DNA from 2 places in the Bacillus sp. N6 genome. Region 1 is predicted to be linked to the other one. Evidence: a T-box and tRNA genes for the amino acid it is inferred to sense, from the RefSeq annotation. Region 1 holds a T-box; the other holds one or more tRNA genes.
The links. The T-box of region 1 lies ahead of thrS (threonine--tRNA ligase). A T-box ahead of a tRNA ligase gene usually reads a tRNA of that ligase, here a tRNA-Thr.
Positions count from the first base shown of each region.

Region 2: it has a tRNA-Thr gene. The T-box ahead of thrS (threonine--tRNA ligase) is inferred to sense a tRNA for this amino acid. The anticodon was not compared.

Region 1 is NZ_CM127843.1:4,451,014-4,467,444, reverse strand. Features, by position in the region: gene nrdR (transcriptional regulator NrdR) at 1-146, shown strand, start outside; gene ACUXVC_RS23000 (replication initiation and membrane attachment family protein) at 299-1,708, shown strand; gene dnaI (primosomal protein DnaI) at 1,742-2,680, shown strand; gene ACUXVC_RS22990 (DUF4177 domain-containing protein) at 2,712-2,909, opposite strand; gene ytxC (putative sporulation protein YtxC) at 3,146-4,027, shown strand; T-box leader at 4,059-4,287, shown strand; gene thrS (threonine--tRNA ligase) at 4,335-6,272, shown strand; ribosomal protein L20 leader region at 6,483-6,603, shown strand; gene infC (translation initiation factor IF-3) at 6,666-7,169, shown strand; gene rpmI (50S ribosomal protein L35) at 7,191-7,391, shown strand; gene rplT (50S ribosomal protein L20) at 7,429-7,785, shown strand; gene ACUXVC_RS22960 (dUTP diphosphatase) at 8,219-8,710, shown strand; gene ACUXVC_RS22955 (M42 family metallopeptidase) at 8,781-9,866, shown strand; gene ACUXVC_RS22950 (TetR/AcrR family transcriptional regulator) at 9,907-10,524, opposite strand; gene ACUXVC_RS22945 (HlyD family secretion protein) at 10,822-11,475, shown strand; gene ACUXVC_RS22940 (DHA2 family efflux MFS transporter permease subunit) at 11,488-13,287, shown strand; gene ACUXVC_RS22935 (ammonia permease) at 13,309-13,665, opposite strand; gene ACUXVC_RS22930 (DNA-binding protein) at 13,703-14,074, opposite strand; gene ACUXVC_RS22925 (CPBP family intramembrane glutamic endopeptidase) at 14,262-14,975, opposite strand; gene ACUXVC_RS22920 (HD domain-containing protein) at 15,266-15,823, opposite strand; gene sspI (small acid-soluble spore protein SspI) at 16,000-16,209, opposite strand; gene ACUXVC_RS22910 (TrmH family RNA methyltransferase) at 16,292-16,431, shown strand, end outside.
Region 2 is NZ_JBRAZW010000002.1:49,142-65,572, forward strand. Features, by position in the region: gene ACUXVC_RS27880 (hypothetical protein) at 1-1,204, opposite strand, end outside; gene ACUXVC_RS27885 (hypothetical protein) at 1,283-1,978, opposite strand; gene ACUXVC_RS27890 (rhodanese-like domain-containing protein) at 2,077-2,409, opposite strand; gene ACUXVC_RS27895 (His/Gly/Thr/Pro-type tRNA ligase C-terminal domain-containing protein) at 2,450-3,859, opposite strand; gene thrS (threonine--tRNA ligase) at 3,892-5,685, opposite strand; tRNA gene ACUXVC_RS27905 (tRNA-Thr) at 5,834-5,906, shown strand; gene ACUXVC_RS27910 (ATP-grasp domain-containing protein) at 5,984-7,216, shown strand; partial or broken gene ACUXVC_RS27915 (IS6 family transposase) at 7,323-7,496, shown strand; partial or broken gene ACUXVC_RS27920 (IS6 family transposase) at 7,543-8,250, opposite strand; gene hfq (RNA chaperone Hfq) at 9,078-9,266, opposite strand; gene ACUXVC_RS27930 (hypothetical protein) at 9,878-10,303, shown strand; gene ACUXVC_RS27935 (helix-turn-helix domain-containing protein) at 10,360-10,596, opposite strand; gene ACUXVC_RS27940 (FtsK/SpoIIIE domain-containing protein) at 10,909-12,207, shown strand; gene ACUXVC_RS27945 (replication-relaxation family protein) at 12,176-12,721, shown strand; gene ACUXVC_RS27950 (hypothetical protein) at 12,741-13,229, shown strand; gene ACUXVC_RS27955 (hypothetical protein) at 13,416-13,847, shown strand; gene ACUXVC_RS27960 (hypothetical protein) at 13,956-14,921, opposite strand; gene ACUXVC_RS27965 (hypothetical protein) at 15,039-15,185, opposite strand; gene ACUXVC_RS27970 (DUF3967 domain-containing protein) at 15,334-15,927, shown strand; gene ACUXVC_RS27975 (hypothetical protein) at 16,022-16,431, opposite strand, start outside.

The DNA of each region.
Region 1 (16,431 bases):
ATATGATTGGTGAAATTGTTATGGAAGAACTTCGCGATATTGATGATGTTGCTTATGTACGTTTTGCTTCTGTATATCGTCAATTTAAAGATTTAAATGTATTTATTGAAGAATTAAAAGATATACTGCAAAAAGAAAGAGAGTAGAAGTTGTATTTTATTCTCTTTACATACCGTAAGTAATAGGATAAGAGAGCTAGAAGCGAAAGCTAATAGCTCTTTTTCACTAAGAATTTATATAATGAAGATAGAAGGAATGAAGTAGAGGATAGATTGGATGAGAGAAAGGAAAAGCAAGAATGGAAAAACAGTCATGGATGGAGCTATTGCCGATTGATCGTTATAAAGTAAGTGCGAAAGGGCTACTGCATAATTACGACCGAAAAGTATTGACGATGTTGTATCAGCCGTTAATAGGTAGTAGAGCTTTTAGCTTATACATGACACTATGGGGGGAGTTAGAGCAAGATCGTGTATTTGGAAAAGAGAATACACATCATTCCCTTATGGTGACTATGCAAATGCAACTTCCTGAAATATATGAGGAACGAGTAAAGTTAGAGGCAATTGGGCTTTTGAAGGTATATATTAAGAAAGAAAAAGATATTCGAATGTTCATATATGAGTTGCAACCACCTTTATCTCCGAAGCAGTTTTTTGATGATATTGTTTTAAGTATCTTTTTATACAATCGATTGAGTCGGACAAAATATAATCAAGTAAAGCAATATTTCTTAGAAGAAGAATTTGATTTTGCTTCTTATGAAAATGTTACGCGCTCTTTCAATGATGTGTTTGGTTCGTTTAATCCAGGACAGCTTGAGCATGCGCAAGAAGACCTTCGTATTCCAAAAACGACAACTATGCCAAGTAACGAGAAGGGAGACGCTCCGAAAGTTTGGAATGATTTCTTTGATTTCTCTTTATTTGTAGATGGATTGTCCGCTCTTGTTCCTAAAAAGGCGATTACAGATCAAGTAAGAGACTGCGTTATAACACTTGCTTACGTGTATGGTGTAGATGTGTTATCGATGCAAAATATCGTTCTTGGTGCGGTGACAGAGATGCAAACAATTGATATGGAAAGGCTTAGAAAAGGAGCGCGAGATTGGTATCAATTTGAAAATGGTCAAGCATTACCGGTACTAAGTGAAAGAGTACAGCCTCATGCTGCACGTACGATGAAAGAGAAAGAGCCTTCATCACAAGAGGAGATGTTAATAAAGCAGCTAGAGGAAATCTCGCCAAAACAACTATTGAAAGAGATTTCTGGTGGTGCAGAGGCAACGAAAGCGGACTTGCAAATCGTTGAAGATGTCATGATTAATCAAAAATTGACACCAGGAGTTGTGAATGTACTTATTTATTACGTTATGCTACGCTCAGATATGAAACTTGCGAAAACGTATGTCGAGAAGATTGCTGGGCATTGGGCACGTAAAAAGGTCGGTACAGTAGCGGACGCGATGGCGTTAGCGAAAGAAGAGAACCGTCAATATCAAGAGTGGGCTGAGACGAAGAAAAAAGGCCGTACGGCGAAGAAAACGGTACGAAAAGAAATGGTGCCAGATTGGCTTAAGGAAGAAGAGCCGAAAGAACAAGAGAAAGAAACGGCGAAGAAAGATGTAAGTGTAGAAAAAGATGCAAGTACGCTAGAAGATGAACGAAAACGATTAGAAGAAGTGTTAAAAAAATATAAGCGTGATTAATAGAAGAGAATGAACGCTCTTTGAGGTGAGAAAATGGAGCATATTCAAAATTCATTTACAAAATTAATGGAAAATGAAAATTTTAAAAATAGATATGAAGTATTAAAGGCAGAAGTAATGGCGCACCCGCGTGTAAAAGAATTTATAGACGAACATAAAGGTGAAGTAACGACTTCTATGATTGAGCGCAGTCTTGTAAAGTTATATGAATATATTGGACAAAGTGTAGGTTGCGTGGATTGTCCGGATTTAGGTGCATGTAAAAATATGCTGCAAGGATACGAGCCAAAGCTTGTTATTCAAGGGAAGATGATTGATATTCAATACGATCGTTGCGTTAGAAAAGTAGCATATGACGAGAGAAAGAAATATGAAAAACTCGTTCAAAGTGTATATATGCCAACGGATATTTTACAGGCAACTATGGAAAACTTAGACCCTTCTGACTTAAATGCACGTATCGATGCAATTGGCGCAGCGAATGAATTTTTAAGTACATATGAACCAGGTAAAAAAGCACAAGGTTTATATTTGTACGGTAAATTTGGTGTAGGAAAAACGTACCTTTTAGGAGCAATTGCGAACGAGCTTGCTCGAAAGAAAATAAGTTCGATGCTCGTATACTTCCCGGAATTTTTACGTGAAATTAAAAGTTCGATTCAAGATAATTCGATTGGCGAAAAGATTGATGCGGTTAAACGCGTGCAAGTTTTAATGTTAGATGATATCGGGGCAGAAGCGATGTCGAGCTTTGTGCGTGACGATGTGCTTGGTGCAATCTTGCAATTCCGTATGTTAGAAAACTTACCGACGTTCTTTACGTCTAATTTTGATTTTAAACAATTGGAACATCATTTAACGTATACACAACGTGGTGAGGCTGAAGAAATGAAGGCAGCACGTATTATGGAACGAATTAAATATTTAGCGAAACCAATTCCAATTGGTGGGAAAAACCGTCGTCATAAGTAAAAGAGCAAGCTGAGAAGCTTGCTCTTTTGTATTATAGTGATATTTTCTTTTCAAATATGAGATCGAAATATTCAGGTTGTCCAGAACTGCCAATCGTAGGGGCAACAATCTGTACGAACCTCCAGTCATCTCTAGCATGTTCTTGAATAATTTCTTGGTAGTCTTCAGCTAGTTTTGAGCGAGTGAGCCCCCAATGAAATTCGACTTTTACGAATTTATATTCAAACATTCAGATGCCTCCCTTTAGTAATAAGTAAAGTATACAATAAAAAAATTCATAGTAGCTTGTATCATTTTTTTCTCCCTCCCTTAATATATATAAAATTAGCAAGCCATATTGAGTGGATTTTCTAACGATAGGAAATGTAATTCTACTAAGAGTGAACTTCACGCGGGACGGACTCTTATAGGATTTGTAACGTATAGATACAGTCCTTTAGAGCAGGGATAAAAGGGGGGACAAAAGTGATTGAAATTTGCTTCGAAGAAAAAAATGATGCTATGCACGTATATAGACAATTGCTGAAAAGAGCGGAAGTATTATATAAGGAAACGAGTGTGTATTTACAGGAACAAAAAGTGGTGATTCACATACCAGTACGTGAATCAAATTATATTGAAAAGATCTTATTGCCGGTAATGGTGTATTTTATTGTGAATGTGAAACAAAATGAGTGGATTTATACGATCTTAAAAGAAAAGTTTTTTTATGAAGAACAAGAAGAGTGTCATCAAATATTGCACATGGCACATGAGATTTTAAAGGGAAGAAGAAAAGGTGTAGCTCAGGATTTAACGCGTAACGCATTTGAGTCATATATTAAGTCTTCTTTAAATAATTGGCTTTGTGATCCGCTCTCATTCTCGTTTTCATCATATATCCGTTTTCGTCTTCGTACATATAGGGAAATGGTGGCTAAACTTGCGGAAGTGGCAATTGATGAATATAAGATGGAGCAAGAATACCAAATGTTCATTGAGACGCTTCGGCAACAAGTAAGTAGCCGTAAATCACGCTTGTCCTGCGTGCATCTTATTTTTGATGAAAGCTTTATCTTTTATGATGATAAAGGTAGACGTTTAAAACAGGAGAAGTTGGTCCAATATATAGATGAGGAATTGTTAAAGCAAAATGATGTATATATTGATACGAAAGTAATTGCGCCGCTTCTTTCTATTTCGCCCAAAAAGATTTATTTATATACGAAAGAACAAGACCATAATATGATTATTACTTTGCGAAATGTGTTTCAAGAACGGGTCCAATTACATGGATTACATGATTTTGAGCGCAATGTGAAAAATTTAAAAAATAAAGGTAACGCCCTTGATTTTCTAAGTTTTTGAGCATATAATTACCTACATAAATGAAATATATCGAAATGTTATGATGAGGACATGAGTAGTTTTCTACGATTTTCAGAGAGGGAAGCCTTAGGGTGTGAGCTTCCTAGTACGGGATTATTACTTACCACCTCTAAACTTTAGCAGTGAACGGTTTTTCTAGTAATTGCTAACGGACAACACCGTTATGTTGAACTTGAGCAATTAACAATTATGTTAATTGGAACAAGGGTGGAACCACGAATTCAACACTCGTCCCTTTTTACGGGATGAGTGTTTTTTATTTTGAGAAAAAGAGGAGTGACCAGTGATGGCAGATGTAGTTAAAATTACTTTCCCTGATGGAGCTGTGAAGGAGTTTCCAAAAGGCGTAACAACTGAAGAAATCGCAGCTTCTATTAGCCCAGGCTTAAAGAAAAAAGCTGTAGCTGGAAAATTAAACGATGAGATGATCGATCTTGTTACACCAATCGAAGAAGATGGTGCAGTTTCTATTATTACATTAGATTCTGAAGATGGCTTATATATTTTACGCCATTCAACAGCCCACCTTTTAGCACAAGCGTTAAAACGTTTATATAAAGATGTTAAGCTTGAGCTTGGCATTGGTCCAGTAATTGAAAATGGCTTCTATTACGATATCGATATGGAAGAAGCTATTACAGTTGAAGACTTCAAGAAAATCGAAAAAGAAATGCAAAAAATCGTGAACGAAAACTTAGAAATCGTTCGTCATGAAGTACCACGTGCAGAAGCACTTCGTCGCTTTGAAGAAATTGGTGATGAGTTAAAATTAGATTTAATTAACGATCTTCCAGAGGATGCAGTTATTTCAATCTATGAGCAAGGCGAATTCTTCGACCTTTGCCGTGGTGTTCACCTTCCATCTACAGGGAAAATTAAAGTGTTTAAATTATTAAGCGTTGCAGGTGCTTACTGGCGCGGCGATAGCAATAATAAAATGTTACAACGTATTTACGGTACTGCATTCGTTAAGAAAGCAGAATTAGATGAGCACTTACGTATGCTTGAAGAAGCGAAAGAGCGCGATCACCGTAAATTAGGTAAAGAATTAAAACTATTTACTAATAGCCAAAAAGTAGGACAAGGTTTACCACTTTGGTTACCAAAGGGTGCAACAATTCGTCGTATTATCGAGCGTTACATCGTTGATAAAGAAGCAAGCTTAGGCTATGATCACGTATACACTCCAGTATTAGGAAGTAGAGAGTTATATGAAACTTCTGGTCACTGGAATCACTACCGTGATGGCATGTTCCCATCAATGGAAATGGATAGTGAAGAATTAGTTCTTCGTCCAATGAACTGTCCTCACCATATGATGGTTTATAAAAATGATATTCACAGCTACCGTGAATTACCAATCCGTATTGCGGAACTTGGAACAATGCACCGTTATGAAATGTCAGGTGCGTTATCTGGGTTACAACGTGTACGCGGAATGACTTTAAACGATGCGCACATTTTCGTTCGTCCAGATCAAATTAAAGAAGAGTTAAAACGTGTTGTAAACTTAACTCTAGAAGTGTACAAAGATTTCGGTTTAGAGAACTACTCATTCCGTCTATCTTATCGTGATCCAGCAGATACTAAAAAGTATTATGCGGATGATGAGATGTGGGAAAAAGCACAAGGTATGTTAAAAGAAGCTATGGATGAAATGGGTCTTGATTACTATGAAGCTGAAGGTGAAGCAGCATTCTACGGTCCAAAACTTGATGTTCAAGTTCGTACTGCTCTTGGAAAAGACGAAACACTTTCAACTGTACAATTAGACTTCTTACTTCCAGAACGCTTTGAATTAACTTATGTTGGCGAAGACGGTAAGCAACATCGTCCAGTTGTAATTCACCGTGGTGTTGTATCAACTATGGAACGCTTCGTAGCCTTCTTAATTGAAGAATACAAAGGTGCATTCCCAACTTGGTTAGCTCCAGTTCAAGTACAAGTAATTCCAGTTTCTCCGCAAGTACATTTAGACTATGCGAAGAAAGTACAAGACGAATTGCGTCGTGCTGGTATCCGTGTTGAATTAGACACTCGTGAAGAGAAGATCGGTTACAAAATCCGTGAAGCACAAATGCAAAAAATTCCGTACATGCTTGTAGTAGGTGACAATGAAGTAACTGAAAACGGCGTAAACGTACGTAAATATGGTGAACAAAAATCAGAAACAATCGCATTAGATGCTTTTGTTGATATGATTAAAGTAGAAGGAAAACGATAAGAAAAAGCCGCGGTATACCGCGGCTTTTCTTTGTAATATAAAAGAGAAAAACTAGAAAAAATAACCATGTAACACTTATCATAAAAAAGTATTGCAAGTATGTTAGTTGTTTGTTACAATATTTCTTGTTGTTAGTAAAACACATCGCGTCTTCTTGACAGACGTCATGTCCTATGATAAACTCATCAAGGATAATAGAATATTGTTTTGTGGAACAAGTAGAAGCACCCGCTTCTCACCTGATGGACGCATTCGCAGTTAGCAGGTAAATGTATTTCTTACTTAAGATTTTACAAGTGTGGGTGTCGTATGCCCGCACTTTTTTTGTCGGGTTCTATGACTACAAAATATGTTCTGAGAAAACCTTGGAGGTGGCTTACTATTAGCAAGGATATGATGATTAACGAGCAAATTCGTGCACGTGAAGTACGTTTAGTTGGCGCAAATGGCGATCAACTTGGAATCAAGTCTCGTAATGACGCTTTAGACTTAGCTGCAAATCTTAATCTTGATTTAGTATTAGTTGCTCCAAATGCGAAACCGCCAGTATGCCGCATTATGGACTACGGTAAATTCCGCTTTGAGCAACAGAAGAAAGAAAAAGAGCAGCGCAAAAATCAAAAAGTAATTAGCATGAAAGAAGTTCGTTTAAGTCCAACAATTGATGAACACGACTTTAACACAAAACTTCGTAATGCTATCAAGTTTTTAGAGAAAGGCGACAAGGTTAAAGCGTCAATTCGCTTTAAAGGACGTGCCATTACTCATAAAGAAATCGGTCAACGTGTTTTAGATCGCTTCTCAGAAGCTTGTGCTGAAGTTAGTACAGTTGAATCTAAGCCTAAAATGGAAGGACGCAGTATGTTCTTAGTTTTAGCACCGAAAAACGATAAGTAATAGATAGAGGAGGAAATACCTATGCCTAAACAAAAAACTCATCGCGGCGCTGCAAAGCGTTTCAAAAAGACTGGATCAGGTAAACTGAAACGTTCTCACGCTTACACAAGCCATTTATTCGCTAACAAATCTACAAAAGCTAAACGTAAACTACGTAAAGCTGGTGTAGTAAGCGCTGGTGACTTCAAACGCATTCGTCAAATGCTTGACAACTTAAAATAAGTTCGGCTGATATATAGAACAATTAGGAGGTAATATTATGCCAAGAGTAAAAGGTGGTACAGTTACTCGTCAACGTCGTAAAAAAGTAATTAAATTAGCAAAAGGTTACTACGGTTCAAAAAATACATTATTCAAGGTTGCTAACCAACAGGTTATGAAATCTCTAATGTATGCATTCCGTGACCGCCGTCAAAAGAAACGTGACTTCCGTAAATTATGGATTACACGTATCAACGCAGCAGCTCGTATGAATGGTCTTTCTTACAGCCGCTTAATGCACGGTCTTAAAAATGCTGGCATCGAAGTTAACCGCAAGATGCTTGCTGACTTAGCTGTTCATGACGAAAAAGCTTTCGCTGAATTAGCAACAGTTGCAAAAAACAACATTAACTAATTAATTAGTTGAAACCTTAGAAGAATTTTCTTCTAAGGTTTTTTTGTTTGTGTTCAGAGAGAAGTTTGAAGTTCTAAAGATTAACGGATGTGTTGTTATCGATATGACAAAATCAACATAAAAACTATAGTGATATAGAAGAATATATATATGAAGTCAGGAGAATCCTCCTGGCTTTTTTTAATTATGCACGTTTGGAAAGAAGAGTATCTTTCCTAGCCGAAACGACACTGCTATAATGGAAAGATGATATGGAACTTTCATCAGATGAACAATTTAAGAGTGATGACTGAAACGTATTTGCAAATTAAGGACAAGCTATTTTATAAAGAGGTAGATAGCTGACTTATTCATAAGAACTGAAACATAATAATGAACTTTGAGATGAAACAACATTGTTGCGTAAAATGCGATGTTGGAGGAGGACAATAGAATGGACTTACTACAACTATTTAAATTACAAAAAGAATTAGATGACCGTATTGCAAAAGAACATGACTTACAACCGAAAAAATTGTTAAAAGAAAAAATGTTAGCTCTTCTTGTAGAAATTGGTGAACTTGCAAATGAAACACGTTGTTTTAAATATTGGAGCAACAAACCAGCTTCGGAACGTGAAGTAATATTAGAAGAATACGTAGATGGTTTGCATTTTATTTTATCAATCGGAATTGATTTAGGTATTGATAAAAACTTCTTATTCTATAAATGTGCACAAACGAATAAAACACAAGTGGAAATTTTCTTAGACACATATGCGAAAGTAATTCGTTTTACAGATCAACCATCTATTACAAACTATATTGAATTATTTACGAGCTATCTTCGACTTGGACAAGCACTTGAATTTGAGCAAGAAGAGATTGAAAAAGCATATTTAGATAAAAATGAGGTAAATCATCAGCGTCAAACACAAGGATACTAATTTAATTTTTGAATATTTCAATTTAATTATTGTATAATGAATTGACTGAAGAAAAAGGAGGGTGTTGGCAATGACAAAATTAGACGCGACATTGACAATGCTAAAAGAATTAACGGATGCACGTGGTATTGCTGGTAACGAACGTGAACCACGTGAAGTAATGAAGAAATATATCGAGCCGTTTGCGGACGAACTTTCTACTGATAATTTAGGGAGTTTAGTTGCGAAAAAAGTAGGGGAAGAAAACGGTCCGAAAATTATGGTTGCAGGTCATTTAGATGAAGTTGGATTTATGATTACACAAATCGATGACAAAGGTTTCCTTCGCTTCCAAACGGTTGGTGGCTGGTGGTCACAAGTTATGCTTGCACAGCGCGTGACGATTGTAACGCGTAAAGGAGATGTAACAGGTGTAATTGGTTCAAAACCACCGCACATTTTACCTCCAGAAGCTCGTAAAAAGCCAGTTGAAATTAAAGACATGTTCATCGATATCGGTGCTTCTAGCCAAGAAGAAGCGATGGAGTGGGGCGTACGACCAGGAGATCAAGTTGTACCGTACTTTGAATTCCAAGTGATGAAGAATGAAAAAATGTTACTTGCAAAAGCGTGGGATAACCGAATCGGTTGTGCAATTGCAATTGACGTATTAAAACAACTAAAAGATGAAAAGCATCCAAACGTTGTATACGGCGTTGGAACTGTACAAGAAGAAGTTGGTCTTCGTGGTGCAAAAACATCTGCGAATTATATTAAACCAGATATCGCGTTCGCAGTAGATGTTGGTATCGCTGGAGATACACCGGGTGTAACGTCAAAAGAAGCGCAAAGTAAAATGGGCGATGGACCACAAATCATTTTATATGATGCTTCTGTTATTGGACATACAGGTTTACGTGATTTCGTAGTTGATGTTGCTGATGAATTACAAATCCCGTATCAATATGATTCAGTAGCGGGCGGAGGAACGGATGCGGGTGCGATTCACATTGCTGTAAATGGTATTCCTTCTATGGCAATTACAATTGCAACGCGCTATATCCATTCTCATGCGGCAATGTTACATCGTGATGATTATGAAAATGCAGTGAAGTTAATTGTAGAAGTTATTAAACGTCTTGATAAAGAGGCTGTACATAACATTACATTTAATTAATAGAAAAAGCGAAGGAGATTCTCCTTCGCTTTTTTATGTTTTAAAAAGGCCGTTCTAATCCCGCTGCAGTATGAGCGCCTAAAATAATTAAACGAGTTAATTGCATCGCCATAAAATGCGGGGTATATATCATTCCTCTTTTAAGCCATGACATAATCATCCCTAGATGGGCACCAGTAACATAACTAATGAGAATATCGCGTGGAACCATTAGTTTTTCATCGTTAGGTTGTGAAATAGAGAGGCTTAATGTTAAATGCGTTTGAATTGCTTTCATCATCTTATACGTATAGTTTCCGGCAGCTTTATCACCAAGCATGACGTTATAGAAGTTAGTGTTTTCTGCAATATGTTCGAACAAGGCCAAAAAACTTGGATGTGGCGAATCAAATGTTAGTTGGAAATCTTCTTTATTTCTATTTCTCGGTTTAATTACTTCAGTTAGCTTTTCTAACATTTCTTCAATGCTTTTGTCTAGTAAGTCATATTTATCGTGGTAATGGCTATAAAATGTAGCGCGGTTTACAGGAGCGCGTTCTGCAATATGTTGAACAGTAACATTTTCAAAACCTTTTTCGCCTACTAAAGCGACAAAAGCATCCTGTATGAGTTGTCTCGTCCGTTTTACACGTGGATCATTTGTATTTTTAATAGACATTTTTATTTCCCCTCGTTTAATTTTCTGTACTTAAACAACATATTGGTATTATATTGTTGTTTAAACGACATTTCATACGTAAATTGTCGGTTGTAGATTCAAAATAATTATTTATAATTATAAACGATAGTCCTTCAGAAATCAGCACCGCTCGCAGGTAGATAAATTTCGATTTACGCTGCAGATGGTGTGATTTTTTTGTTAAAAGGTTAATATAATTAACAATTAAACAATCTAAACAATAAGGACATAAATAGTTTAGAAAAAAATTATATGCGATATAAGGAGAGGAATGCAATGAATCAGTTTCGAAGAATGGTAATTATCAACATTATCACATTAATTGTACTAGTTGGCGGCGGTATTGGCGGTTATTACTATTACAATCAAACGGAAAATTACTTAAAAACAGACAATGCAAAGATTGATGGAAAGGTAATTCCGGTTGCTTCACCAGTAGCAGGTAAACTAACTGACTGGAAAGCTGAAGTAGGAAAAAATTATAATGAGAACGATAAATTAGGTACTGTTACTGTAGCGGCAGCTAATGGAGAACAAACAGTAGATGTAACAATTCCACAAAATGCAACAGTTGTACAATCAAACGCAACAACAAATGCTTTCGTTGGAGCAGGTAGCCCGATTGCTTATGCATTTGATATGAACAATTTATGGGTAACAGCAAACATTGAAGAAACAGATGTTGATGATGTTCAAAAAGGTCAAGATGTAGATGTGTATGTAGATGCATACCCAGATACAACGTTAACAGGAAAAGTAGAACAAGTTGGCCTAACAACAGCGAATACATTCTCTATGTTGCCATCAAGCAACGCAACAGCGAACTATACGAAAGTAACACAAGTAGTACCAGTTAAAATTTCTTTAGATCATAGCAAATCAGTAAATATTGTTCCTGGCATGAATGTGACAGTTCGTATTCATAAGTAAGGGGGAGATGAGATGTCCTCAATTGTAATTGCAGGATATGCACTATTTTGTATAATCGTCTTCTTCCTTGTAAATCGTCTTTTACGAAAGAAAAAAACGAAAATGGGAGAAGAACAAGTCCCAGCCGTAAGTAAAATAGAAGTAAGTAAAGTTGAAACAGAAGAGAAAGAAATTGAACGAAAGCAAGAATCGGAAATTTCTAATGTAGTTGAGTTAGAAACAGGAAAGCAAGAAGAAGTAAAACAAGAAAAAGAAGTGCCGAAAAAACAAATGTCTATGCCTGTAGAGAATGTGAACGTAAAAGCAGTTGTAGCTGTATTAATTCTCGGCATGTTCGTTTCTATTTTAAACCAAACAATCATTAACGTTGCATTACCTCCGTTAATGAATGAATTTAATGTATCAACTTCAACAGCACAATGGTTAATTACAGGCTTCATGCTTGTAAATGGTATTTTAGTACCGATTAGTGCCTTTTTAGTTTCACGATTTACGTATCGTAAATTATTCGTAGCAGCAATGTTATTCTTCACGGTAGGATCTATCATTTGTGCTACTTCAGGAAACTTTACAATGATGATGACAGGTCGCGTAATTCAAGCAGTTGGTGCGGGTATTTTAATGCCGGTTGGTATGAATATCTTTATGACGTTATTCCCGCCTCATAAACGCGGAGCGGCGATGGGATTACTAGGTGTAGCGATGATTTTAGCGCCAGCTATCGGACCAACTGTAACAGGTTGGGTGATTGAAAACTATAGCTGGAACTTAATGTTCTATGCGATGTTTATTATTGGTTTAATTATTACGTTCCTATCTTTAAAATTCTTTACACTAGCTCAGCCAGTGTCTAAAACGAAATTAGATATATTCGGTGTGGTTAGTTCAAGTATTGGACTAGGAAGCTTATTGTACGGGTTTAGTGAAGCTGGAAATAATAGTTGGACTAGTGCAGAAGTCATTATTTCACTTGTTATCGGTGTAATTGGTTTAGCGTTATTTATTTGGAGAGAGTTAACAACGGACAATAAAATGCTTGATTTACAAGTATTTAAATATCCAGTATTTACTTTTACTTTAGTAATTAACGCAATCGTTACGATGGCATTATTCGGAGGTATGTTATTGCTTCCAGTATATCTGCAAAACATTCGTGGCTTTACGCCAATTGAATCTGGTTTACTACTTCTTCCAGGATCATTAATTATGGGGATCATGGGACCAGTAGCGGGTAAATTATTCGATAAATATGGCATTCGTCCATTAGCGATAATTGGATTGGCAATTACGACGTATGCGACATATGAATTTACAAAATTATCGATGGATACACCGTATAGCGTTATTATGACGGATTATATTATACGTTCAATTGGTATGTCATTCATTATGATGCCAATTATGACAGCTGGTATGAACGCGCTACCGATGAAATTAATTTCTCACGGTACAGCAACGCAAAATACGTCAAGACAAGTAGCTGGTTCAATCGGAACAGCGATTTTAATCACACTTATGACGCAACAAACGACTGCTCACGTAGCAGATTACGGCAACATGTTAACAACATCAAACCCAATTTTAGTTGATAAAGTACACGGCATGGGTCAAAGCTTAGCGGCCTTAGCTGGATCAGCTCAAGCAGGAGACGCGATGAGCACACAACTATTATATGGACAAATTTCAAAGCTATCTGCAATTAACGGTATTAACGATGCCTTCTTAATTGCAACGATACTTGCAGGGATTGCTTGGGTGTTATCGTTCTTCTTACCATCAGGTAATAAACCAAATAGAAAAGCAGGGAATTAATTTCCCTGCTTTTTTGCCTTTTTAAAGAGTGAGATATAAAAAATGATAACCAGTTGCGGAGCACAGCCCTGTTATAAACAAAATTGTCCCCATAGAACAAATACTCGATATTTGCCTACCGCTTATAATAGCTAATAGTCCAGCTAAAGAGAAGAAGCACCAATATAAAGTTCCCGAAATTGGAACCATCCCCTCTAAATCTATTCCAGAACCTATACAAACAATAGGAACAACGATGAGTAATATGCTAGTGAAACCAGCTATAATGGTAAGTAATTTACGATGTTTCATGCCAGCAATAATTAAAAAAATGCCGACGATGAATTCGCATAACATTAAAGTAAGAGCCAAAATCATCCAAGTTAATATTCCAAACACTTCTGTATTACCTCCGATTTGTGGGTTTCAAAAAATGTTATATATAGAATGAATCACCTACAGACATGAGTACCCAGAAAATAACCCCTAATATTCCAATGGTAAAAATAATGAATCCCGTATTACGTATACTTTTAATTTTGGCTTGTACTCCACTTACCCCTGCTAATAATCCAGTTAAAGAAAATAGGGTCCAGTAAAGAGCAGTTGGAATCGGGAAAATTGTATCGATATGAATCCCTACACTTAAAAGAACAAAAGGTAGTGTGACAAAGGATAGGCTAAGTAGCCCCATTAAACCAACGAGTAATTTCCGATATTTAATCCCCGTTACTATTAAAAAAATACCACCAGCAATCCCGCATAGTAAGAGAAGTGGCGTGAAAAGCATCCAAATAATACTGAACATATGTAAACTCCTTTATGTGAATTAAGTTATATTTTACTACATGAGGTTTATTTTGGATATTATTAATGAGTATATATAAATTGAAGGGAATGGGTAATAACGATACGGATTATCAAAAACGCTAACCGCAGAAGAGTTTGAAGTTATGATAAAAGAGTAAAGAGAGGTATCGCGATGATACCTCTTTTTAACTCAAGAATGCCAACATGTTATTCATAATATGAAATAACATAGCTGGAATAATGGACTTTGTTTTTTTACATAAAATGGCCATTAATAATCCCATAAAGAAAGTAATTACCATTACCCCAAGTGAGTATGTATGAGCGATACCGAAGAAGAAACTTGTTATGATGGCTGCAATCCAAAATGGAAAGCGTTCTGAGAAGAAGCGAAGTATAAAACCACGGAAAATAAGTTCTTCAAAAATGGGTGTGAGTATTGCAAAGCTGAGAAGTAATAATATTTGATATTGCTTAAAGACGTCTAAGCTTAGTGCGGAAGATTGCTGCTTTGTTGCGTCTTGGAACACATAATTTAACAAGATGTAATTGAGTATGATGTTGATAACGAAGAAAAGAAGTAAGTATACGTATGTGCGCCATTCTTTCAGTGTTTTAAAGTTAAAAGATTTTAGTAGTAATTTTTTTGCGGGTTCGAATTTAAAAATGAAGAATAACAATACAGCTAGTTGTAATACGGTACTTGCAGTATTTGCAATAGATTCATACAGGGCAACTTGTTTTTTATCTGTAAGACCTGCTGTATAAATTGTTAATGGCATTGCGAGGAACACAGTAATAAGTCCAGTCCCAAAAAAGGCGAATAAAACAGAGCTAATAAATTGTCCCCATGACATCGAGTGTTTTTGTTCATTAGAAAGCTGTGTAGCGGGTTGCATTTGTAAAATCACCTCTTTTATATTTGTATATTTAATTATAAAGTAAAATGTTTTTGAATGTAATATTTAAATATTACATATAAAGTGAAACTTTAATCATTGGGGAGGTTCATCCCCCACTGATTATCAGCCCTCACCAATCGGGCTTTTACGGGCAGTTGATTCCCCACCTAACTTCCTCGTCTTTGCTGAATTTCGAGGTGGGGGTCTTACTGCCCGTTAATGCGGGATAAAGGTTTATTTTCCATAAAATAATAAAAGAGGTATCACCCTGTAGTGATGCCTCTTTCTCATTGATAACTATGTTCTGCCTTGTTATTCAATTTTGCTTGCTCTATTTGCAATTCACGCTCTACCAATCGATCTAATTGCTGAATAGCTTTAAGTGCTTTTTCATAAGAAATCGTTCTATAATGATGAGCTCCGCCTGGTTCTTCATCTGCTTCGTCTGCCCATTTAATAATGTTTTGAAGAGATGTTCTTTCAATTTCTTGTTCCACTAAGAAAGAATCTGTATGCAGAAGAATTGCGATAGAAATTTCTTTTGCTAGTTTTGGATGTTCTCCTAATCTAATAAGCAATTTATGTGCTCTTTCAGCACCTTTAATTGCATGGATATCATTCTTTTTATATAAGTCATAGTCCCATTCGCCGCCTGTGTACCACGTATGATGTCCGATATCATGAAGGAAACCGGCTTTTGTCGCAGCATCGACTGAGGCGTGATGCTTTTTGGCTAGGTGAAACGCATGGTAAGCGACAGCGATCGCGTGGACCATTCCAGAACGGTTTACGTATTTTTGTGTAATGTGATGTTTAAAAACTTGTTCAAGCGTAATACGGTGCATAAAACATTCACTCCTTTTATCTAATGATGTATACGAAGAAAAATCGATCGGTTTAAATGTATTTTGAACATTGTACTCCATCATAGTTCGTTAGTAAAGTAGAAATGTTTAGGAGAAGAAAAATTTTTTTCGTAAAAAAATCACCTTAGCTTATGCGAAGGTGATTTTCAAATTGCTTATTTTTTTAATCCTTGCTCTAGTGTTTCTAACATTTCGTGCTTTTCATTTTCATCAGCGTTTTTCCAAATGACTTCAAATAAAACACCAAGACCTGGAAGCATTTTTTCTTCACCGCTTTGAATTGCATCGACAATTGTTTCTTGTAATTGATCTTGTGAATTACCAGATACATTCGCTAATACGGCACCGCGTAAATTAAAACTCATTGCTTTCACCTCTTCTTCAGAATTGAAACTGACGTTAGTTTTTGTTCTTTTTTATGTAAATATGTATGAAAAATAGGCTATAATGATAAGACAAGAAGAGAGGGAAATACATATTATGAAAAACATTGATTCAGTACAAAATCCGCGTGTAAAGCAGTGGAAAAAGCTGCAAACGAAAAAAGAACGCGATAAAAAAGGTTTATTTTTTGTAGAAGGATTTCA
Region 2 (16,431 bases), on a different replicon from region 1:
TAATTAATTCAAATTCTAACCAATGGCAATGTTTATTCTGCACTTCATATAAATATGTTTGGGAGGAGTATTTAAATACATCTTCTTGATATAAACCTTTTATACGATTTAGTGAAAATGAAGATTCTTTACCTTGTAATTGTAAATATCTTACTTTACCATCTTTAATGTAAACATCAAAATGGTCGTTGTTTTGTACTAAATTCCATTGTTCACGATCATGTTGATATTTATTTTTACGTTCCCAATCTTGGATATGGATACCATATTCTTCACCAGCTAACTTAAGCCAATTAGGGATTTTAGCAAACGGAACTACTAATGTTGTTACACCCATTTTTTTATATATATTTAATTCATCAATTCTAGGAAAGTCCGTACTATAAGCTACATAATTTGAATTTTGTTCTTGTTGTTCATGTCCATACTCCTCATATAAATTGTAAGCCATTCCCCATTGATCTTTTTTATCTGTTGTTACTTCATTTAGTAATTTATGTGTTTCAAAAACTAAACGACCTATAGTTACATCTTGTTTCCCATCTACTTTATCTTGGATAGGTTTTAACCAATCACCATGGGTCTTAAATGAGAAATCATATTCTAAATCTTCTTTTTCAAGCATTAAAGTTGGCATGTTATTTTTGGTTAATGGAGCCTCAAGTTTTTCATTTTGGACTTCAAATCCATTTTCTTTTAAGAATTTAATTCGTTTTCTATTGTTAGAAAGTAATAATACCTTTTTTATATTAAATTTGTTTAAAATGAATGCAACAGGATCATAACTCCTTGCATCTACAGGTTTATTTAATCGTCCATATACACCATCAGTATCTAAATTTTCTAATTGTCTTAGGACATATATATTAAAATGAGCTTCTATCCCTAAACCGCGTGCGTCTTGATCAATTCCATAGATAACCATTCCTTCCCCAAGACTATGAATCCGTTCTAGGGCTTTATCTAACTGATAACCACAATCACATTTATCAGAATGGAATACATGTCCAAAGATACAAGCTGATTCGATACGTAGTGGGATGTGTTTATTTGGGTCAATATCGCCTTTAATAGATGCAACCCATCTATCTCCATTAAATTCAAAATACCACAAATTGAAATCGGAATATTCATTATTTATTTTTAAAGGTAGCTTTACTGGACCATGAATAGTATTAGGTTTTATTATATTTTTTGTTGTCATATCAAATTTCCCCTCCATTTTTATGTTGCAAAAATATTGAGGTAAACCCATATGGTTTTACCTCAATATCAAACAAATTTATTTTTGGATAAACGTTCTATTTAGCATTGGGTGATTTTCATCTGATGGACCCCAATCACTGTCAGGATGATATGCCACAATTTTCATATGGTTGTTTTCATCTGTATGGAAACAATGCTGCTTCATTTCATCTAGACAGAATACAGATCCTTCTACTAAATCAATCGTTTCTTCCGGAGTAATACATACACCTTTCCCTTCGATAACTAATCCTAAGCGAACTGATGGGTGGATGTGCATTGTTTGATGAATATTTTTTGGGAATACCAATAAATTTAAGCAAGGATCCCCTAAACGTGGAGGATATACTAATAAAGAATCACTACATCCATCAATGTAAGCTAAACGGCCTCTTTTTTCTACAGGGCCTCCGATATTAAACGGTCCATTAAAACCATATCTTTCATAGAATACAGCAGATCCATTTCCACTGACTTCAATTTCTTCGTTAAAGCTAAAGTAGTAACCTGTTTCTAATTCCCATTCTTTTTGACCTTTAATTTTGACGGTTCCACTTTGAACATATCCATATGTAGTTGAAGTCTTAGCACCTACTTTTAAAACTCCCTCTCCAGTGTAACCAATTAATTTACTAGGATACATACCTTCTGTGACATCAAAGATATCTCCTTGGTGTAATTTTTCAACATGAATTTCTCCAGTACCTACTTTAATCGTTGTTTGTTCTAACACAAAAATTCCCCCATCCTAATATTAAATTATTCAGTAAATTTCGAATACAAAATATATTATATTCGAAAAGCAGTAATATGTAAACATTTTTGTTAAAACTATACAATTAAAAAGTTATAATTTTTCCGCTCTTTTTTTAAAAATATTTTTGTTGCTAATCGCGCTTGTCTTTTATTTTTTACTACAATTAATATCTCATTTTTTAAAGATAGCTTTTTAATCTCTCTATTTAAAATAGAAAGAGGAATATTTTCTGCTCCTATAAATGGTTCATTATATGAAGTAATAGAGTCTCTTACATCTATTATCTTAAAATTTCCAATGAAATTTTTTTTAAGAGATATCTTCTTCAAAAAAAACAATGGCAGTATTAAATGTTTATATACTGAATAAAAAAGAAAAAAGAGTAATGTAGAAATGAAATAAATCATATCCCCCCACCTTTTCACAAAAAATACAGAAAGTTATTCTTTATATTGTAGGCGATTCTGAAAGGAATTTATTAAATATAGGTCTAAAAGGTTTCTTTTCAGTATATTTTCGTACATCATTTATTAATTGTTCAATAGACATATATTTATCATCTGTATGCCTGCATTTGAAAAAATAATTTTCTGTTTCTAATTCTTTTTCTCCCACAACTAAAGTATAGGGGATCCATTCTTCACTAGCCATTTTAATCCGCGATCCTATACTTTTCCGAAACCTATCGTCGATATCTACTCTAATATTACTTGCATTTAATATTTCGAAGATTTCATCTGTTTTTTGAGTCATTTGATTATTTAATGGAATTAAACGAACTTGAGTTGGTGCAAGCCATATGGGCATAACAGGCTTTTCCATTTTAATTGCTCTTTCTAAAAAAATACAAATCCATCTTTCTATTGAAGCTAAAGAATGATGACAAATTGTACATCCGTGTTTTTGCCCTTCTTTTGAAGTGTGCGATATACCGTATATATCAGAGTTGTCGAAATCTAATTGTGAGTTGAAAAATTTATAATTATTATCATCGTAAAAAACATGTTTAATTGCCCAATAATGTTTTTTAGAAGAAATTATTTCAATTAATATTGGTGAATCTATATAGATTGCTAACTCTTGAATTTCTTTTTTATATTCTTTATAAAATTTTTCTTCAACAGTAAATTCAATTGCAAATTCTATTCCGAGTTGTTTGGAGTAATCAGCTTGAAATTTAAAAAAGGAACTATATTCTTTCCATCCACTATATAAGTTTTCACATATGCTATGAATATCGAAAAAAGAAAATGACCTAGCTCTTTTTATGCCATTTAATTCTCCTCTTCTTTCATTTCTGAAACTGTTTGTAAATTCATAAAATCTAAGGGGTAAATTTTTATATGAAATTTTCATATCTTTTAACATACTAAATAAACCAAGGTCACCCCCAAATCTTAAAACATAATCCTTATCTTTATTATGTGTACTAACATAATACAATCTTTCGTAAAATGTTCCTGCTTGACTTTTAATATCATTTTTAGACCAATCATACATAATTGGGGTTTTTATTTCTGCAGCCTTTAAAGTATTAAGCAGTAATTCTTCCTGCCAATCTTTAATAAGACTAAATATTAAAGATCCTTTAGGATAATATCGTAAATGGCCACTATCTGACGCTGGTTCGTATCCTATCCATCCAAACTTTTGTATGTGATTATTAACGTTATCTTTCTCTGAATTAGCCGCTTTGGTTAGTTTATGCTTTACAAGCTTATATACTTTTTTATAATCCTTAATATTGTTTAAATTATCTTTATTTATAACAATTTCTTCCCCGCTACTAGGAAGTAGAACGATATGTTTTGATGTTATATTTGTTACAACTTGATCCCTGTTTAGCAATTCCTCCATCAGTTTTAGCAAACCTCCCTTAAATCTTAGTATTAAAAATTCAACTTAGTATTGATTTCTTTTTTTACTCTGTCAATAAATGTTTCGATATTAAGTTCACCAATGTTTTCTCCATCTCTTCTTCTCACACTGACAGTTGAATTAGCTAGCTCTTTTTCACCGATAATAAGCATATAAGGGGTTTTCATTAACTGTGCCTCTCTAATCCTCGCATTCAAACGACCGTCATATGAGTCTGATAATTCTGTTTTTATGTTATTTATCTTTAATTTATCAACAATAAGTTGAGCGTATTTATCAAATGTCTCTGTGACTGGGATTACTTTAACATGAAGTGGAGACAACCATAAAGGAAACTTCCCCATTGTATGTTCTATAAGTACTCCCATAAAACGTTCTAGCGATCCATAAATAACCCTATGAATTACTATAGGATGCTGTTTATTTCCATTTGAATCTACATAAGTACAATTAAACCTTCTTGGTAATTGGAAATCTAATTGAATAGTCCCCATTTGCCATTTTCTTCCTATCGCATCTTCCATAATAATATCTACTTTAGGACCATAAAAAGCTCCATCACCTTCTTCAATATAATAATTTTCTTGTCCCACCATTTCGTTTAGGAGTTCTTTTAATGTATTTTCCGCTGTATTCCAACTTTCTAAATCACCTATATAATCTACAGGGCGTGTCCCTAACCTGAAAGTATATTTTAGGTTAAATATTTCATAGAATTTTTTAGCAATTGCTAAAATGTTTTTGAATTCTATACCAATCTGATCTGCTGTCAAGAAAATATGAGCATCGTCTTGTTGAAATTTTTGAGTTCTTAATAAGCCATGTAGAGAACCTGAAGATTCTTTCCGGTGTAATACATCTACATCAGAGAGCCTTAAAGGCAAATCCTTATAACTTCGAATTTTCAAGTTATACACTAACATTGCATTTGGACAATTCATAGGTTTTAATCCATACGTACTGTGTTCGTCAACAGGAATTGTAAACATATTCTCTCTATAATGATCCCAGTGTCCAGAGGTTTCCCAGAGACTCTTTTCATTAACTAATGGAGTTGATATCTCTTGATAACCATTTTGTTCATGTTCTTCTCTCCAAAAATTTATCAATTCGTTTAATACTTTTAACCCATTTGGTAACCAATATGGCATACCTGGAGCTGTAGGATCAATATGGAAAAGCTCCAATTCCTTTCCTATTTTCCGATGGTCTCTTTTGGAGGCTTCTTCCACTTTCCAAATGTATTTTTTTAAATCTTTTTTGTTAAGCCATGCTGTTCCATAAATACGAGTGAGCATTGCATTTTTATTATCACCTTTCCAATACGCACCTGATGTTTTTAAAATTTTTATTGCACTACTATCAATTTTTCCTGTCGATTCTACATGAGGTCCTCGACATAAATCATAAAAATGATCTTGCTGATAAATTGTTACCTCCTCATGACCTTTAGTGATTAAATCATTAATGATTTCTAATTTATATTTTTGATTTTCAAACTTCTTCTTTGCTTCTGAAACTGTAATATTTTTCTTTTGGAACATATGATTTTCTTTTATGATTTCTTTCATTCTAGATTCGATCCACCCAAGATCTTCTTCATTTATAGAACGTGGTAATAGAAAATCATAATAAAATCCTTCTTCAATAGGAGGGCCTATAGCAAACATTATTTGATCATTAAAATCAAATCTTTCTTTTACAGCCTGAGCAAGAATGTGTGCAGCGCTATGGCGAATCTTAAATAACAATGGATCATAATCTTTTGGTATTTCGTATTCTGTTGACTGTGAATTATTATTCAAAAGTACCTACTCCTTTTTTATATTTATTATTTCTATAAAACATAATAACCCATTTATTGTAATTAAATCAAACGAATATTCTAATTTAATAAAATGTTCAGAAAAAGTATTTACAATTAATTTAAAATATTGTATTATTTATCTAGACGCCGGTGTAGCTCAGATGGTAGAGCAACTGAATCGTAATCAGAAGGTCACAGGTTCAATCCCTGTCGCTGGCTTTATTGAAATTATTGAAAAAGCATTTTTACTAAACTAGTAAAAATGCTTTTTATAATTAAAAAGGGAGTATAGATATATGAAAACATATATTATTTTAGATCAGAAAAACTATTTTAAAGGGAATTTCCATGAGTTTTATAATCCGAAAGAAAAACGCTTTGTATTTATTTTAAATGACAGATATTATTCATTATTCCCAGATGAATATAAAAATATTTTTGATGAGTTAGTACACGTAAAAACCCTTAACTTTAAGGAAATTAAGCCGATTATAGAAAAAGAAATTAAATTAGCTAGTTCTAAAGAAAATGTGTTTATTGTATGTACAAGAGAATGTGATTTATTACTAGCAGCTGAATTGAGGGAATATTTTAATTTAAAAGGGCCTAAACCGACTCAAATTAATCCATTTAGAAATAAAATTGTAATGAAAAATATATTAAAAGAGAATAATATTAGAGTTCCTTCTTTCCAAAAACTATCAAATGAACTAAAGGATAATAAGTATTTAGCATCAAAATTCAGCGATTTATCATTTCCACAAGTTTTAAAACCTATCGAGGGAGAAGGGAGTAAAAATACTTACATCATAAAAGATATTCAACATTTCATTGATATAATAGAATATAATGATATTGATTTAGATGTCTATGAGTTGGAAGAATTTATTGAAGGTGATTTTTATCATTGTGATTCTGTTGTTATTAATGGAGAAATTCTAATTTCCGAAGTAAGTAAATATACCTATCCCAACTTAATGATAATGCACGGAAAAAATGTTGGAAGTTTAATCTTAGATGAAGAAGATCCAGTTAGAAATAAGGTTCTAGAATTTAACTCTAAGGTACTAAATGCTCTAAACACCCCGGATTGTGTTACGCACTTAGAATTATTTTTGACTAAAGAAAATGAATTAGTTTTTATTGAAATAGCTGCTCGACCAGCAGGAGGAGGGATTGTTCCCTCAATTAGGGATGCAATTGGGTTAGATTTTAATAAGATTATGTATCAAATTCAATTTGGAGATCCCATTGAGATTTCTGCTTTCAAACAAAGAAAGTATGCTGGATGGATTAAATTCCCAAAAACTGATGGTATAGTAAAGAAAATTAATATTCCTTCTCTACAAAGCGAAGCAAATATACAATGGCTCGTTGATATAAATCAGGAAGTTAAAAATACAACAATATCCTATGAAGTTGCTGGTATCATCAATCTTTCATCAGATATAAAAGAATATGTTGAGAATGATATGAAATTATTAAAACAATTTAAGGGTGTAGAAATAACTTCTGATTCTATTGGCTAAACCACTTTTTAAAAATCGGGTTTTGATTTCCTGATAATTTGTAGATTATAATGCAGTACTAAATAAGGTTCTGGTGCAAAAACTTCAAGATAATTTCAAGTAATCTCTAAATCTTGGACATACTGATACTATTACTCTAAAACAGGTGCTTAATCAGTATGGTCCTGAATTAGACAAAAGAATCCGTCGTCATCTCAAGCAAACCAATGACTCTTGGAGAGTTGATGAAACATATATAAAAGTAAAGAGTCAATGGATGTACCGATTCTGTTGCAAAGATTGCATTTATTTGAAAGAGGTATATAGATTCCTAATGGAATCTATTCTTATGCAGCCATTCCGAATAGTTGATGAATAAACTTCATTTCATTTTGGCCAGACTTGTCTCGTAACATAAGTTGGCCTTTTTTAATGATATGCATCGCTTCTATTTCTGAAAGAATAGATGTAGCTGTACGAAAAGACTTCAATCCTAACATTGAACGTACTCTCTTTTTAATAAAACGATGATCTTGCTCTACAATGTTATTCAGGTATTTTACCTGCCTTATTTGGATGCCTACAGGCATCTTTTTCTCTTTCTTCAACTCTTCAATTGCTATAGGATAGGCTGGGTTTTTGTCTACTGTAATCACACGGGGCTTTGAAGCATGAAAAGACCGCAAAGATTTCTTGAAAAAACGCTTTGCAGCCCTATGATTTCTTGTTTTGCTTAAATGAAAATCAATTGTATTTCCTTTTGAATCAACAGCACGATATATGTACATCCATTGACCTTTGACTTTCACATGCGTCTCATCGACTCACCAAGAATCATTGGTTGACTTCAGATGACGTCGTACTCGCTTATCTAATTCGGGACCATATTGATGAACCCATCGCATGATAGTTGTATGGGAAAGGGATAGCCCGCGTTCTTCCATCATTTCGACTAAATCACGAAAACTGAGGTTGTACCGTAGGTACCATCTCACGGTTAATAAAATAATATCCGGTTGATAATGTTTCCACTTGAATAGATTTTGCTTTTCCATACCCATCACATCCTTTTTAGAATACTAGTATCAGTATGTCCAAGTTTAGGAGGTTACTTACAAGCGTTTTGGAGTGTCTGCACCAGAACCATTCAATTCTTATAAATAGAGAACTTTTTAAGATGGAGAACAAAAATTGGAGAAACTTTTAAAAGTAATTTCCGATAATAAGTGATTATGTAAAAAAAATAGACTGGATCTAGCTTTTTCTTTTTTTGTTTACCGGTATCCCAATCTCTTTATTTATGGTGTTTTGAATGTATATTTTTGTTAGTGGTTTTGGAGAAAATGAACAAATTGCGATAAAACTAATAAAATCAATAATTTGAATGTTAACTAATGGCTAAAAGTTTACTTTCGGTTTTTGAAACATTTATAACTAATTTTGTAATAAATTTCTCAATATAAATATACTTGTTAATTATGGTATTAATATTCAAAATTAACAAAAATTAAATTATAATAAAAATATGATGGTTATCACTTTTGTTTACTCCTTGTGCTAAAGATAAGATTGTGTTCCCGATCTTATCTTTTTTCTTTGTAGATTTTTGATACAAAAAAAGGAATCCTTATTTATAATAAGGATTCTGCAACAAGAAAGAACAAATATATAATAATAAAAAGAATTACTTATATTATAATTCAATAATAAAACAAAGAATATTGAGAAGATTTAGAATGAATTGGATGTCACTACACGCTTAATTATAATTGATTAGGAGTTGGAGTAGTAATCTGTCATCTATTCCTGTTTTAAAGAAGATTGATCTCAATCTTCTTTTTTTTGGGTGTTTTTGCCTTTTGCCTCGAAAAAGGCAAAATAATTATTTAAGAATTGTGGAAATTGCTTGCTTGTAGACTAGTTGTTGCTTACCATGAACCATCATAAGAACAGTAAATTTATCCGTTGCAAGGATCTGCCCACCTATGGGAAGCCCATTCTTTAAAAATATAGTGATATCCCCTTTTTTCTCTTTTAATTGTTCATACATATCTTCTTGTAAGTTATACATGAAATACGCCCCCTATTTTTATCTACTTTTCTTTTAATACTTGCTACTATACAACAATCGTATCACATTTAAATTTAAATACCGCTCTAGGTACATATTTCGCAAGAAATCTATCAAAAATATAAATAAAATGTCCATTTTACATGAAGTAGTACCCCTAAAAAGTAAAACTAAGTTCATGTTTTTCTATAATTAGTAAAATAGACAGTTAAATATTCATATAAAAAACCCGTTATATCAGTACATACACATGATACGACGGGTTTTTATGGGCTTAACATTTTCATACTTTTGTAAAACTCATTTCGACAGTGAACATGTTCAATCACCTACATTTATAAGTTCACCATTCACACCAAACATTTGTCCATCTTCATCAAGCTTCATTTTATAGATAGAACATCCCTCTTCTTATGAAGAGGTTTTTCAAAAAAATAAAAAGATCCGCTCATTTCAGCAAAGCTAGATCCAATAAAGCGAGGAAAGGGAATGATCTTAATGGATTATTTATTTAAATATTCCATCTATTAGAATTTAAGAAAAAAATTATAATTTCATGCACTCGTTTATACAATACTTAAGTATGTAAATACCTAGAGAAGGGATTTCTCATGAAGAAGGTGTTATCTGTTATGGGATCGTTGGTATTCGCAATGACGGTGTTATTCGGATTTGGTGGAACAGCAAGTGCAAATAGTTTTGGTTGGACTTACTTCGAAACAGAAGATGGAAAATGGGATGGAAATGCAATTACCACTACTTACTCACAACCAAATGTGGAAGTACATCTTGGCGCTGACGGCCGCGCGCCTTATAAAATCGGTGGTACTCGTGTAGATGGGCAAACCTTGAGAGTGCGACTATGCAATCCAGTTACAAAGGCTTGTACATCCTATCAATATTTTGGTGGCAGTGAGGGTTTATATAGTACTATTTTCACAGGAATGAAACCAGCTGCTTATAGAATTGATATTATTGATCCTTTTTCTTCCTACCGAGTTAAAGGGTATGTGGAAGCTGCAACATTTTCTTGGTAGTAGGTAAAAGCTATAAAAGTAAATAATGTAAAAAGAACAACTTTTAGTTGTTCTTTTTACATCCAAAAATCATCATAATGAATATTATCTTTTTTTGTAATTTTCTTTAAGGCTCTTACGATCTTTTGTGCATTCTTCATTGTTGGTGCGAATGCATCTCCCTGGCATATTCGACTTATTGTAGATTTACTTACTCCGCTTTTTTCAGCTAACTCTTGCTGAGTCACACCGTTTTTATCCAAAAAACGAGCTATTTTCGAACGTCTACCTTTCCCTAAGTTAAGCCAATTCATTTTGATCACTCCTGTATTTAATCCATTAGTACAAGAATGTCCAAAAGTTTTATTTTTAAAACCTCCAGAAAATTGGAATGTTAATCAAGCAGTGCGAAATACCTTTTACCATACCAAACAAATTACGATTCACTGTTCCAATTTGATAGCCTTTTAAAACTTCGTTTCACCTATTCCAAATAGAACTCGCTCACAGAATGATGCTTCAGACATTGAAAGACTAATAGTTTCAACGATTCATAACTGTTTTAATCTCTTCTAATCTCCAGGGACTATTCTTGCAGAATACATAAAGAAGGGTGGTGTGAGTTTGTGATATTTGAGTTAGTAAGTTCAGCTGCAGTTGGTGGTGTAGTCTTTCTATCAAAAATGCATCAAAAAGGAGCTACGAATGATGCCTCAAAAATCCAAAGAATCTGCGCCAACTGCGGATTAAAAGTAAAAGAAGGAAAAGAAACTAGGACTATACAGCTACTTCGCAAAACGAAAAATAATTGGGGAGTTGAATATGCGTATAGAATCCCTCTTGGACTTAGCTTCTCCGATTTTGAACAAAAGATACAACACTTAGAGGATGGATTAAATCATAAGAGCAAAGTTTATAATTTTAAACTACAAGACTTCAAATCTCTTCGACTGCGAAAAGATATCTTAAAACAAATACAAAACATCATAAGCAAGAAAAAACTCGTTAGAAAGGAAATTGAGCTGTCTTACGATGGGTTGCTTAAAATACGAGTTTACGAGAAAGGAATTCCTGATTTCGTGAAATTTGAAGAAGAGATGATGAAGCAATGCAGGGGATGGGAAGTCCCTATTGGTTATACAAGAGATGGATTGATAAAACACGACTTTGACCAGCTATCACATATGATTTCTGCCGGCATGACGGATATGGGGAAATCAAATGTATTAAAGCTTATTATTACTTCGCTGGTACGCAACCAATCGGAAAATATAAAGCTATTCCTTATAGATTTGAAGGGTGGTCTCTCTTTCAACCGTTACAGATTCCTTAATCAGGTCGAATCGATTGCGAAGAATCCAGAGGAAGCCCTTGAGACTCTAAGGGAATTGCAAGATAAACTGAATGCTAGAAACGAATACTTACTAGAAAAAGGATACGAAGATATAAAAGAAGCCGGGGATCCAGTACGGTATTTTGTGATCGTAGATGAAGCAGCCGATATAGCGCCATATCAGGAGTGCAAGGACATCATTGTTGATATAGGTCGTCGTGGCAGGGCAGCGGGATTTCGCTTGGTATATGCGACGCAATACCCGACTAATGAAGCATTACCATCACAGTTACGACAAAACATAGGAGCTCGTGTTTGCTTCAGATTGCAGACAGAAGCAGGGAGCCGTGCTGTGCTAGACGAGGGCGGCGCAGAGAGTCTTCCTAACATAAAAGGAAGGGCTATATATCAAACGAACGAGAAAAAGGTCCTACAGACAATTTATATCGATAATAAGCAAATTGATAACATCATAAAGCCGCACATCAACATAAGAGCGAGGAAGGAGCATGAAGATGCAAAAACTAGCACTAAAGGAAGCGAGAACCGAGTCCATACTCTTGAGCTTGAAGAAGTTGGGATTTTTAAGTAGGAAGCAAATCCAGGTACTTCACGATCTCGGTGGAGATAGGAATGCTTCTCGTGTCATGAAAGGAATTGAAGAATATGTATCTAGCTTTAGGGATGGAGAGAAGGTTTATTATCTTAACAAGGAAGGGCGTGAACGTATCGGAAGTAAGAAGATACTTAAGCGTTCGAATCAATTTCGTCATTACATTATGAGGAATGATATTTACATCGCTTATGAATGCCCGAAAACGTGGAAGCAGGAAGTAAAGATGAATGTGAAAGGTATCGTTTCCATAATTGCAGATGCACTATTTACGGATAATGGACGTTACCACATTGTAGAGGTAGATCATGAGCAAAAGATGAGTGCGAACCGTATCAAAATGCAGAAGTATCGCAAATTGATGGAATGCAAAGTATTTGAAAAGACCCCTAAGTTTATTTGGTACACCACGACGGAATATAGAAGGAAGCAACTCCAGAAGCTTTGTGAAGGATTGGATTGCAATATATTCACGGTTACTGATTTCCATTAAAAACAGGGAGATGGTCCATATGGCAACTGAGACAATGAGCATCAAAGATTTTATGGATGGTAATTACGGAGCAAAGAAAAAGTGGAGCTTGTTCAAAAAGAAAGCAAAAAAATACGCACCCGTGGCGGCGCGAATAAGTATTGTGATCGGTAGTGCTATTATATTCAGCAATATTATAGATATTCCTCATGTATTTGCTGATGGAAATAATCCAGACGTGAATGAAGTATTTAAAGATGTGCAGTCCAATGACGGGGCAATAAAAAATTATATAGATGGCCAGTTATACAATCGTATTGTAAATGCGTTTGAGCCTGTTATTTTCTTGATTAAAGCAGTATCCTATCCAATCGCATCCGTTGTAGCGTTATGCGGTGGGTTATTCATTATGGTTGGTAGCCAGGAGCGGGGATTCTCGCTAATAAGTCGTGCTGGGATTGGCTATATAGTAGTTCAAATGATTCCGTTGTTTATGAGGCTGCTTGTCGAGATTGCTAAAGTGATTTAGTCCTACTTAATGTAGGATTTTTTCATATGATAATAACCATCTATCGTTATTATCAGACAACATATCTTAACTCAACATTCGAAATAAATAGTTTTATGTTTCTAAAATTGTAATATATTTACATATACGAAAATCGAAAGTATGATGAAGTTGCAAGCTATAAAACTATTAAAGGGGGATTTTTTTATGTTAAAGAAACTAGTAATTGGAGCATTAGCAACTGGAATTGCTTTATCTGGGGCCGGAGGAGCACTTGCAGCTGAAAAACCTCAGGTAGTTGATAAAAAGGTTACATCCAATTCCGTAGCATCGGTTAATGTAGGTAACGGGCAAACTGATGGAGCACTTTATTCTATTAGTGATTATCGTATAATTCCAGTAAAAGCTGCGAGTTTAAGTCAAAAATCACTTTCTGTGGATTTATGGGGACACTCAGATACTAAAATTTCTATTTATGAAGATAGCGAGTATGGTAGACTTTTAGGTTCATGGACAATGTCTGAAACACCAAAGACGGTAAGCATTAACCCTAGTAAAACTTATTATTTACGTATTGGTGTAATGCCATATGGCCAAAATAGTCCTTGGAACTATGTGGTAAATTGGCAATTTAAATAATTAAGAAAAAGTCCTGTTTATACAGGGCTTTTTTCTTTGCAGGAATTCCTTAATCGTCATGGAATACTCTCACTAGGAGGTGTTGTGACGTTATGACGGCTATTTAAGTTATTGACAACTTTCCTTAAATTCTCCATTATCCCAGCGTTCCTTAAATTCATAAAGCTGATTGATAGTATTATTTTCTTTACCATATATCTCGTGGAACAATTGATGAATATCTTTTCTTAAAGGAATTCCCTCAATCTGTTCGTGAAGATGTTTAACTTTTGAAACAATCATATTTAATTCTTCCGAAGTGTAACCCCCTATTGTTTGCTTAACATTTAGATTGCACTCTTTGACAGCAATATCCCGTAATTGATGGAAAGAAACAGAGTGATGAACGTCTAGTTCAATGTCTCTTTCTTTGGAAATGAAACAAGTGAAGTCGTGTTTCTTTAACGATTCGAAAATCCAATCTTTTAAAAAGCTTCTTAGATAGTGACTAAGAAGTGTTATACCGCCTTTCCAATTGTAACTATTTTCTCCACTTCTATTTTCAATACAACATTTATAGCAACCTTGTCCTTTTAAAAAATCGTGTAATCTAATATATAATTCTTCGTTGGGATGATTAGGACAACTAAATTTCATTGGGTGCGTGTTACGGATATATTGCGTTTCTAATAAACGATATCCTCTTTCTTCGAATTTTTTTGAAACTATCTCAATGGTATATTTCAGATTGTGTTCGCGTAAAGCTTCTTTTTTACAAAAAGAGCAACCAGAACCTTTAATTAAATTAGCCCTAGTTATGTATATATTTTCTTCAGGGTGTTTTGGACACAAATAACGTAGCTTTTGTTGATTGTTAATATACTCTTTTTCTAAGAGTATATAGCCACGTTTTTCGAATTCTCTAGAAACAGTTTCATACGCTACTCTTTTGCTAGATGAGAGCTTTTCTCTCCCACAGTATTTACAACCATGACCATTTAAAAGAGATCTGTAAGCGATTTTTAGGACCTTATTGGGATGTTTTAAACATTTATACTTCAAAGGAGTATGAGAGTCTATATAAAAATTATCCAATAAGATATAACCTTTATCTTCAAATTTAGATTTAATCTTTTCTATAGGATGTCGTTGAGCATTATTTTGCTTCTCTTTACTGCAATATTTACAACCTCTTCCACTTTGTAATTTATTTTAGCTAATTTTCAAGTCTTTATCAGGGTGATTAGGACAACTAAATTTCATCGGTATATTAGAACGTATATATTCTTTTTCTAGCAATTGATAATTTCGTTTTTCAAAGGCCTTTTTGACATCTTCAAAAAGCAATTTTCTACCCATAACAAGCCTCCTATATATTGTAAAAACATTATAACAAATAAAGTCTTTTCAAAAAACAAGTGAAATGTAGTAGGGATATAATGTGCCTTTAATTGCAGGAATTAGTATGGTGCCATGGAATATTGTCTTTAGGAGGTGTTATAGCGTTATGTCGGATATGAAAATCATTTATACCGCGAAAGACGTCTATAGTCGCTTGAATGTGAGTGATAGCACACTAAGAAAATACGTAGAAGTACTCCAACGAGAGTCATACATTATTAAAAAAAATAAACAAGGAAAAAGAGAATACACAAACAGTGACATTATGGTGATTGAGAAATTAATTGAACTGAGTAAGCATGACGGTATGACGCTAGAAAAGGCAGCGAAGATGATAGCGCAGCAAATAGAGAAAGTCAATCCGGATCTGATTCAAGAAGAGTCTGATGAAGCGGACTTAGTGCCATTCCACATTAAACAGCAATTACAGGAACAGTACAGCGTTATGGCGCAAGAAATGAATCAGAGTATGTTGGCGATGGAGAAGCGATTAAGTGAGCAGGCCAAGCAAAGTAACGAGGAAATTAAAGCAAGTGTGGAAGCTCACAATGAACGAGTGGAGAAACGATTGGAAGCCAGGGACGAGACGCTTATGAAAACGCTACGTGAGATGCAGGAAACGAAGAGATTGATGCAGGAATTTCGGGATGAGGTTGCTGCAGCCAAAGAGAAGAAAAAGCCGTGGTGGCGGTTCTGGTAACAAAATATAAAAATGAACTAAGTATATAATGGAACGCCTAGAATCATAGAACAGGGAAAAGCCCGACTAAATTAACCGGGCTTTTTTCAATAGATTATTTCGTTATATCAATAGCTTTCATTAATGGTACGGATATATTCCAACCTGCTTGTGATGTATAAGAATAACTTCCTTCTATGTTTCCTGTTACTGTAACTATATCTTTTTCAACAAATTCTGTTGGTTTATCGAAAGTTACATAGACAATGTCGTTGGTGTTATATCCATATGACCTTTTTGTAACAGCTAATCTAATATCAGTTGAACCGCCACTTTCTATGATCTGAACAATTTCACCAGTATATTTCACTAATTCGTCCTTGTGTCCATCCGGATTTTTCTTTAATTCAGGATAAGAAAGATCTTTCGCTAGTTTCTTTTTTTCTTCAATTTTTGCTTTTTCAGCTTCTTCTGCTGATAGAGCATTTTCAATATTTACTTTTCCAGCATTAATTCCTCTAACTT